2 linked regions of the Kordia antarctica genome follow. The protein of the gene in region 2 interacts with the protein of the main gene of each other region in a pairwise test. Links are inferred from orthologs where the notes say so. Each region holds a gene or a part of one and is shown on either strand. Other genes may lie near its edges.

Region 1 (3,877 bases), 2.8 Mb from region 2 along the record:
TCGTTTTTTTTGATACTTTTCAAAAGAAGAACCCATAAATAGTGCGTTAGATGTGTAAAAGTAGAAATTTTAAATACAAAAGCGTTTATAAGTTTAAAAAGTTTATCAGTTTAATGGTTATAGGTTTTGAAATTATAAATGTTGAATGCTAAATTATAAATCAAAAATTACTTTCGAACAAACGAACAAACGAACAAACGAATAAACGAATAAACGAATTATTGAAATTAAAAATGCAAAACTCAAAATATAAAATATAAAAGTGTTTCTTTCCGACAACCAAATCAACGAAACAACAAAAAAACGAACAACCAAACAACCAAAAGAATCTTTTGCCATTCATACAATAACCGTTAAATTTGCGCTTCTTTAAAAATCATCAAAATGAAGTACAATTTCAACGAAATTGAAGCCAAGTGGCAAAAAATTTGGAAAGAACGAGGAACTTTTCATGCTGAAAATCAATCCGACAAACCAAAATATTACGTACTCGACATGTTTCCATATCCGTCAGGAGCTGGATTGCACGTTGGTCATCCGCTAGGTTATATTGCTTCAGACATTTACGCGCGTTACAAGCGTCACAAAGGTTTCAATGTATTGCATCCGCAAGGTTATGACAGTTTCGGATTGCCTGCTGAGCAATATGCAATTCAAACTGGTCAGCATCCAGCAATTACGACTAAAACGAACATTGCACGCTATCGTGAGCAATTGGATAAAATTGGTTTCTCATTCGATTGGAGCCGAGAAGTTCGCACCTCAGATCCTGCGTATTACAAATGGACGCAATGGATTTTTATCGAACTTTTCAATTCATGGTACAATATAGAAACTGACAAAGCGGAACATATTGATACGCTTATTGCGAAATTTTCCGAAGCCGGAAATGTCGAAGTAAAAGCAATCTGTGATGATGAAATTGCTATTTTCGCTGCCGCAGAATGGACTCAGTATGATTCAAAAACACAACAAGAAATACTATTAAAATATAGACTCACCTATTTAGCAGAAACGGAAGTAAATTGGTGTCCAGGATTAGGAACAGTTTTAGCAAATGATGAAATTGTAAACGGCGTTTCAGAACGTGGCGGACATACAGTTATTCGTAAAAAAATGACACAATGGAGCATGCGAATCTCTGCGTATGCACAACGTTTATTAGACGGTTTGAATACAATTGACTGGCCACAACCATTAAAAGACTCACAAACCAATTGGATTGGTCGCTCACAAGGTGCAATGGTTTCGTTTAAAGTTGACGAACACGACGCAAAAATTGACGTTTTCACCACACGACCAGATACAATTTTCGGAGTAAGTTTCATGACGCTTGCGCCAGAACACGAATTAGTTGCAAAAATTACCACTGCCGATCAAAAAGAAGCAGTTGAAAATTATAGAGCTGCAACTTCAAAACGAAGTGAACGCGAACGAATGGCAGATGTAAAAACCATTTCTGGAGTATTTACAGGAGCTTTTGCGTTGCATCCTTTTACAGGAGAAAAAGTACAAATCTGGATTGGCGATTACGTATTGGCAAACTACGGAACAGGCGCAGTAATGGCAGTTCCGTGTGGCGATCAACGTGATTATGACTTTGCAAATCATTTTGGGTTAGAAATTCCAAATATCTTTGAAAACGTTGACATTTCAGAAGAAGCACACGCAGGAAAAGAAGGAACTAAAATTGCAAACTCTGATTTCTTAAATGGTTTATCGTATAAAAAAGCGATGAAAACTGTCATTTATGAAATGGAAAAACGTGGTTTTGGAAAAGGAAAAATTAACTATCGTTTGCGCGATGCGGTTTTCTCGCGTCAGCGTTATTGGGGCGAACCATTTCCAGTGTATTACGTAAATGGAATGCCGCAAATGATTGATGTACAGCATTTACCAATTGCATTGCCAGAAGTGGAGAAATACTTACCAACCGAAACTGGCGAACCGCCATTAGGAAATGCTGAGGTTTGGGCTTGGGACACGAATACAAATACGGTGGTTTCTAATGAAAAACTTGTCACTTCGAGCGCAGTCGAGAAGCAAGACAACGGAATCTATCCGCTAGAACTCAACACAATGCCAGGTTGGGCAGGAAGTTCATGGTATTTCTTCCGTTATATGGAAAAAGCATTGCGAGAAGATGATTTTGCAAGCAAAGAAGCGTTGAACTATTGGGAAAATGTAGATTTATACATTGGCGGAAGCGAACACGCAACAGGACATTTACTATATGCGCGTTTTTGGACAAAATTCTTAAAAGATAGAGGTTTTGTTGGTGTTGATGAACCGTTTGAAAAGTTGATTAACCAAGGAATGATTTTGGGAACTAGTGCTTTTGTGTATAAACCTTCATCTATATCTTATGAGCAAGGAGAATATGATAAAAAGAAGACTCCTGAACTTTTTGTTTCATCGGACTTGGTAGAAAAAGTAAAAAAGAGGTTTGAAACTTCTGGAGTTAAAGAATATGAAGAGGCGTATTCTTTTTATCTTAAAAAAATTAAAAAATTAGAAAAAAATTATAATTTAACTAGAATAAGTGCAGATTTCATTAAGCATCATGCCGATGTAACTTTTGTAAATGCTTCAGATGAATTGGATATTGAAGCCTTCAAAAATTGGCGTGCTGATTTTAAAGATGCTGAATTCATTTGCGAAGAAGATGGAACTTTTCAGGTTTCTCGAGAAGTCGAAAAGATGTCGAAATCGAAATACAATGTCGTAAATCCTGATGAGATTTGTGAAGCGTATGGTGCCGATAGTTTGCGTTTGTTTGAAATGTTTTTAGGACCTTTAGAGCAAGCAAAACCTTGGAATACCGCAGGAATTTCAGGAGTTTTTAGTTTCTTAAAAAAATTATGGAAATTATATATTGCAGACAGTGGACCAAATGTAACAGAAACTGCACCGACAAAAGACAACTTGAAAACGTTGCACAAAACGATTAAAAAGGTAGAAGAAGACATTGAAAACTTCTCGTTCAATACATCGGTTAGTACGTTTATGATTTGTGTAAACGAATTGATACAACAAAAATGCACAAGTAGAGAAATATTTGAACCGTTAACCATTTTAATTTCTCCGTATGCACCACATATTGCGGAAGAATTATGGTTTCGTTTAGGAAATGAAGGCTCTATCTCACAAGTACCTTTTCCAATTTTTGAAGCAAGACATTTGGTAGAAAGTTCAAAGGAATATCCAGTTTCGTTTAACGGAAAAATGCGCTTTAAAAAGGAATTACCACTTGATTTATCGAAAGAAGAAATTGAAAGAATTATTCTAGAAGATGAGCGCACGAAAACACAACTAGATGGCAGAACTCCTAAAAAAGTAATTGTAGTTCCAGGAAAAATCATTAATATCGTAGGGTAGAGTTGAAAGTGAAAAGTTATAAGTTAAAAGTGAAAAGTGAAAAGTTGAAAGTGAAGTGAGCACGGAGTTTCTTTTTCCGCAGTGTAGTATTCATTTTTCGTTAAGAATTTTTGAAGCCTTGGAAAAAATTTAGAAAAATGAATGCGGTTTTAGTTTTTCAGAGAAAAAACTAAAAACACCTCTGGAAAAACGCATTTTCTTTTGTTTCTTTTCTTTGTGCGAGCAAAGAAATAGAAAATTAAAAACGATCAATCTAAGTAGAATTATAGTCGCTCGCTTGACTTTACATCACAATAAAATTATATAAATGAAAAAAATAGTCTTTATACTAGCAATTATTTGTATGTCTTCGTGCTTGGCGCAAAAGAAACAAGTAAAAGAACGTGCAGGAAAAAATGCGGAAGACAAAGCGTTTCCTAAAAATTATGCGTTTCCAAAAGAATATGTTGGTACGTATGCAGGAAACCTAAACATAGCAGATGCTTCAGGTGTATTGCAA
Region 2 (3,271 bases):
AGTATTCTTTGTGCGAACAAAGAAAACGAAAATCAAATACTTAACACTTCTTTTAAAATATGTTCAAAAATTTTATTTAAGGAAACTTATTTAGCATCAGCTACTAACTATTCTTTAGTTCATCATTCAATGTACTAATCAATGAATAATCGTCTTCGTTCTCGTCATACAACATAAATTTCAACACAAAAAACTGTATAAAAAGACTGCAAAGCACGACAATTACTGTAAACATAGTTTCGTACATGTACAATTCATTCAAAACAATGATAATGTTCATAAAACCTAAGTTAATAGCTGCAATCAACATCCATAAATTCGACTGATTTTTATCTTTTATGTAATAGTACAAAGAGGTCATGAAATAACTTAACATGAAGAACATTAAGACGCTAAAATAGAGTACAACTTCGGTAAGTTCCGATGAAATTGTTTGAATAACGCTGTAATAAAGGTATAAAACTGGCAATGAAATTAACGCGACATAAAAATACGTTTTCAATTCTCCTTTTTTCATCACATTTCGGACATACATCATACGTAAGTAAAAAATATAGAAGAACGAAAACAATATAGAAACCGCTTTTAAATGCTCGCGCATGCCTAGAATTAATAGAATTCCGCCAATAACTCCAATGATTTGAGAAAGTATGTACAATACGCTTGTAGGTTCTTTTTTTTCTGTGAAATAAATGATTAAAATGGTAAGTACTGTAAACGGTTGCACATAAATTAAACTAAACTTTTCAAAAAATATAGCCACTAGCATCGTAATAATTCCAGAAATGATAAAAGCAATATGCGTTGGTTTGGTTACATCCATTTAATTATATCATATTCAAAAACTCATCTTCAGTTACTATCGTTATGTTTAATTTCTCTGCTTTCTCGCGTTTGCTAGGTCCCATTTTGTCACCTGCAACAACGAATGATGTTTTAGAAGATATAGAAGAAGATACTTTTCCTCCATTATTTTCTATGAGTTTTTTAAGTTCGTTTCGCGATACTTTTTCGAATACTCCAGAAACCACAAATGATTTCCCTAACAAAGTTTCGGTCAATCCTTCTAACTGTTCCGCAGAAAACTCTAATTGTACTCCATATTGCTTCAAACGATTAATGGTTTCTAAGTTAGCTTCTTCTGAGAAATAATGCGCCACACTTTCGGCGATCTTCACTCCTATCTCGTCGACGTTCACTAAATCTTCCGACGAAGCGTTCATTAAAGCCTCAATAGATTTGTAATGTTTTGCCAATTTTTTAGCTACAGTTTCTCCTACGTATCTAATTCCTAACGCGTACAAAACACGTTCAAACGGAATTTTCTTTGATTCCTCAATTCCATTCACCAAATTTTCAGCACTTTTCTCTGCCATTCGCTCTAGCGGAATTACCTGTTCTTTGGTCAATTCGTATAAATCAGCATAATTTGTAATCAAACCTTCATGTACTAATAACGCAACAGTTTCGCCGCCTAAACCTTCAATATCCATTGCTTTGCGCGAAATATAATGCTGAATTCTCCCGACAATTTGTGGCGTACAACCAGAAACATTTGGACAATAATGTTGCGCTTCGCCTTCTTTTCGTTCCAAAGGCGTTTCACATTCAGGGCACGTGGTTCTATATACAGTTTCGGTAGAATCTGAAGGTCGTAACTCCAAATTAACACCAACTATTTTTGGAATAATTTCGCCACCTTTTTCAACAAAAACGGTATCGCGTTCTCTAATATCCAATCTCTCTATTTGATCTGCATTATGCAAAGAAGCACGTTTTACAGTTGTTCCAGCCAATAAAACAGGAACCAAATTTGCCACAGGAGTAATGGCGCCAGTTCGCCCAACTTGATACGTAATTTCGTTTAAAACCGTCGAAACTTGCTCCGCTTTAAACTTATACGCCATTGCCCAACGTGGTGCTTTAGCAGTATATCCTAACTCTTCTTGATGCTGCAAATTGTTGACTTTTATCACAACGCCATCAATTTCATATTCAAGTTCGTGACGATTGGCTTCCCAATAATTTACAAACTCCAAAATTTCATCTACATTCTTGGCAACTTTTGCGACTGTTGGCACTTTAAATCCCCAACTTCTAGCTTTCTCTAAACTTTCAAACTGTGTTGAAATTGGCAAATTTTCGCCTTTTATATTATATAACAAACATTCTAACGGACGTTTTGCCACTTCGCTACTATCTTGTAATTTTAAGCTTCCAGAAGCTGTATTTCGTGGATTCATATACGGTTCTTCACCATTTTCGACACGTTCTTCATTCATTTTTTTAAATCCGTCAAGCGGAAGAATAATCTCGCCGCGAATATCAAACTTTGGAGGAAAATCTCCTTTTAGACGTAACGGAACCGTTTTGATGGTTTTGATATTATTCGTAACCTCATCTCCTTGAAAACCGTCGCCACGCGTGACAGCTTTTATCAATTTTCCATTTTCGTATGTCAAATTCATGGAGGCGCCATCATACTTTAATTCACACGTAAACTCCACATTTTCCACATCAAGAATCTTTTCAATACGTTTTTCCCAATCGAGTAAATCTTCTTTCGAATACGAATTCTCCAATGAATACATGCGATATTCATGCGGAATCGTATTAAAGTTCTTCGTAATCGTTCCACCAACGCGCAATGTTGGCGAATTTGGATCGTGAAATTCAGGATGTTTTGCTTCTAACGCTAGTAATTCTTTGAGTTTCATGTCAAAGTCGTAATCCTCAATCGTAGGATTATCTAATACATAATAATTGTAATTATGTTCGCGTAATTCATCGCGCAAAGCGTTTAATTGTAATTGTATATCGTTCATTTGATCTCTAAAAATCGTTTTGTAAATCTATTTTTTATTTATGATTTGTACGCAATCATTTTTCGTTTCGTAAATCCGTAATACATAATATATCCATAACAAACAATTGCTAAAACAAATGCGGTTTTAAAGCCAAATCCATCAATTAAATTCCCAAAAATGAATGGAATAATTGCGCCACCAACAATTGCCATACAAAGCAATCCAGATGCTTGTGCTTTTAATTCTCCTAAACCTTCAAGACTTAGCGTAAATATAGTTGGAAACATAATTGAATTAAATAATCCTACTGCCAAAATTGACCACATAGAGATTAATCCTGTGGTGCTTATTGAAATTAAGATCATCAAAATTGCCAAGATTGCAAAAGTACTCAATACTTTTGCTGGCGACATTATTTTTGTCAAATATGCACCAACAAAACGACCAATCATTGCGCCGCCCCA

Evidence for each region.
Region 1: the proteins of ligA (region 2) and IMCC3317_RS12275 interact in binary tests that used the Escherichia coli proteins (3 or more experiments, as listed by UniProt). The link is inferred for Kordia antarctica from one-to-one orthologs.

The regions. Positions count from the first base shown.
Region 1 is NZ_CP019288.1:2,955,051-2,958,927, reverse strand. Bases 37-3,578 are described here. They hold IMCC3317_RS12275 (leucine--tRNA ligase), read left to right. Parts: upstream 37-384; coding sequence 385-3,378; downstream 3,379-3,578. Outside these bases: IMCC3317_RS12280 (cell division protein FtsX), read right to left, coding at 1-36; IMCC3317_RS12270 (hypothetical protein), read left to right, coding at 3,686-3,877.
Region 2 is NZ_CP019288.1:121,548-124,818, reverse strand. The notes cover bases 327-3,262. They hold ligA (NAD-dependent DNA ligase LigA), read right to left. Parts: upstream 2,826-3,262; coding sequence 828-2,825; downstream 327-827. Other genes in these bases: IMCC3317_RS00570 (sugar MFS transporter), read right to left, coding at 2,864-3,262; IMCC3317_RS00580 (hypothetical protein), read right to left, coding at 327-823. Also shown: more of IMCC3317_RS00580, read right to left, coding at 104-326; more of IMCC3317_RS00570, read right to left, coding at 3,263-3,271. UniProt on the Escherichia coli protein: DNA ligase that catalyzes the formation of phosphodiester linkages between 5'-phosphoryl and 3'-hydroxyl groups in double-stranded DNA using NAD as a coenzyme and as the energy source for the reaction.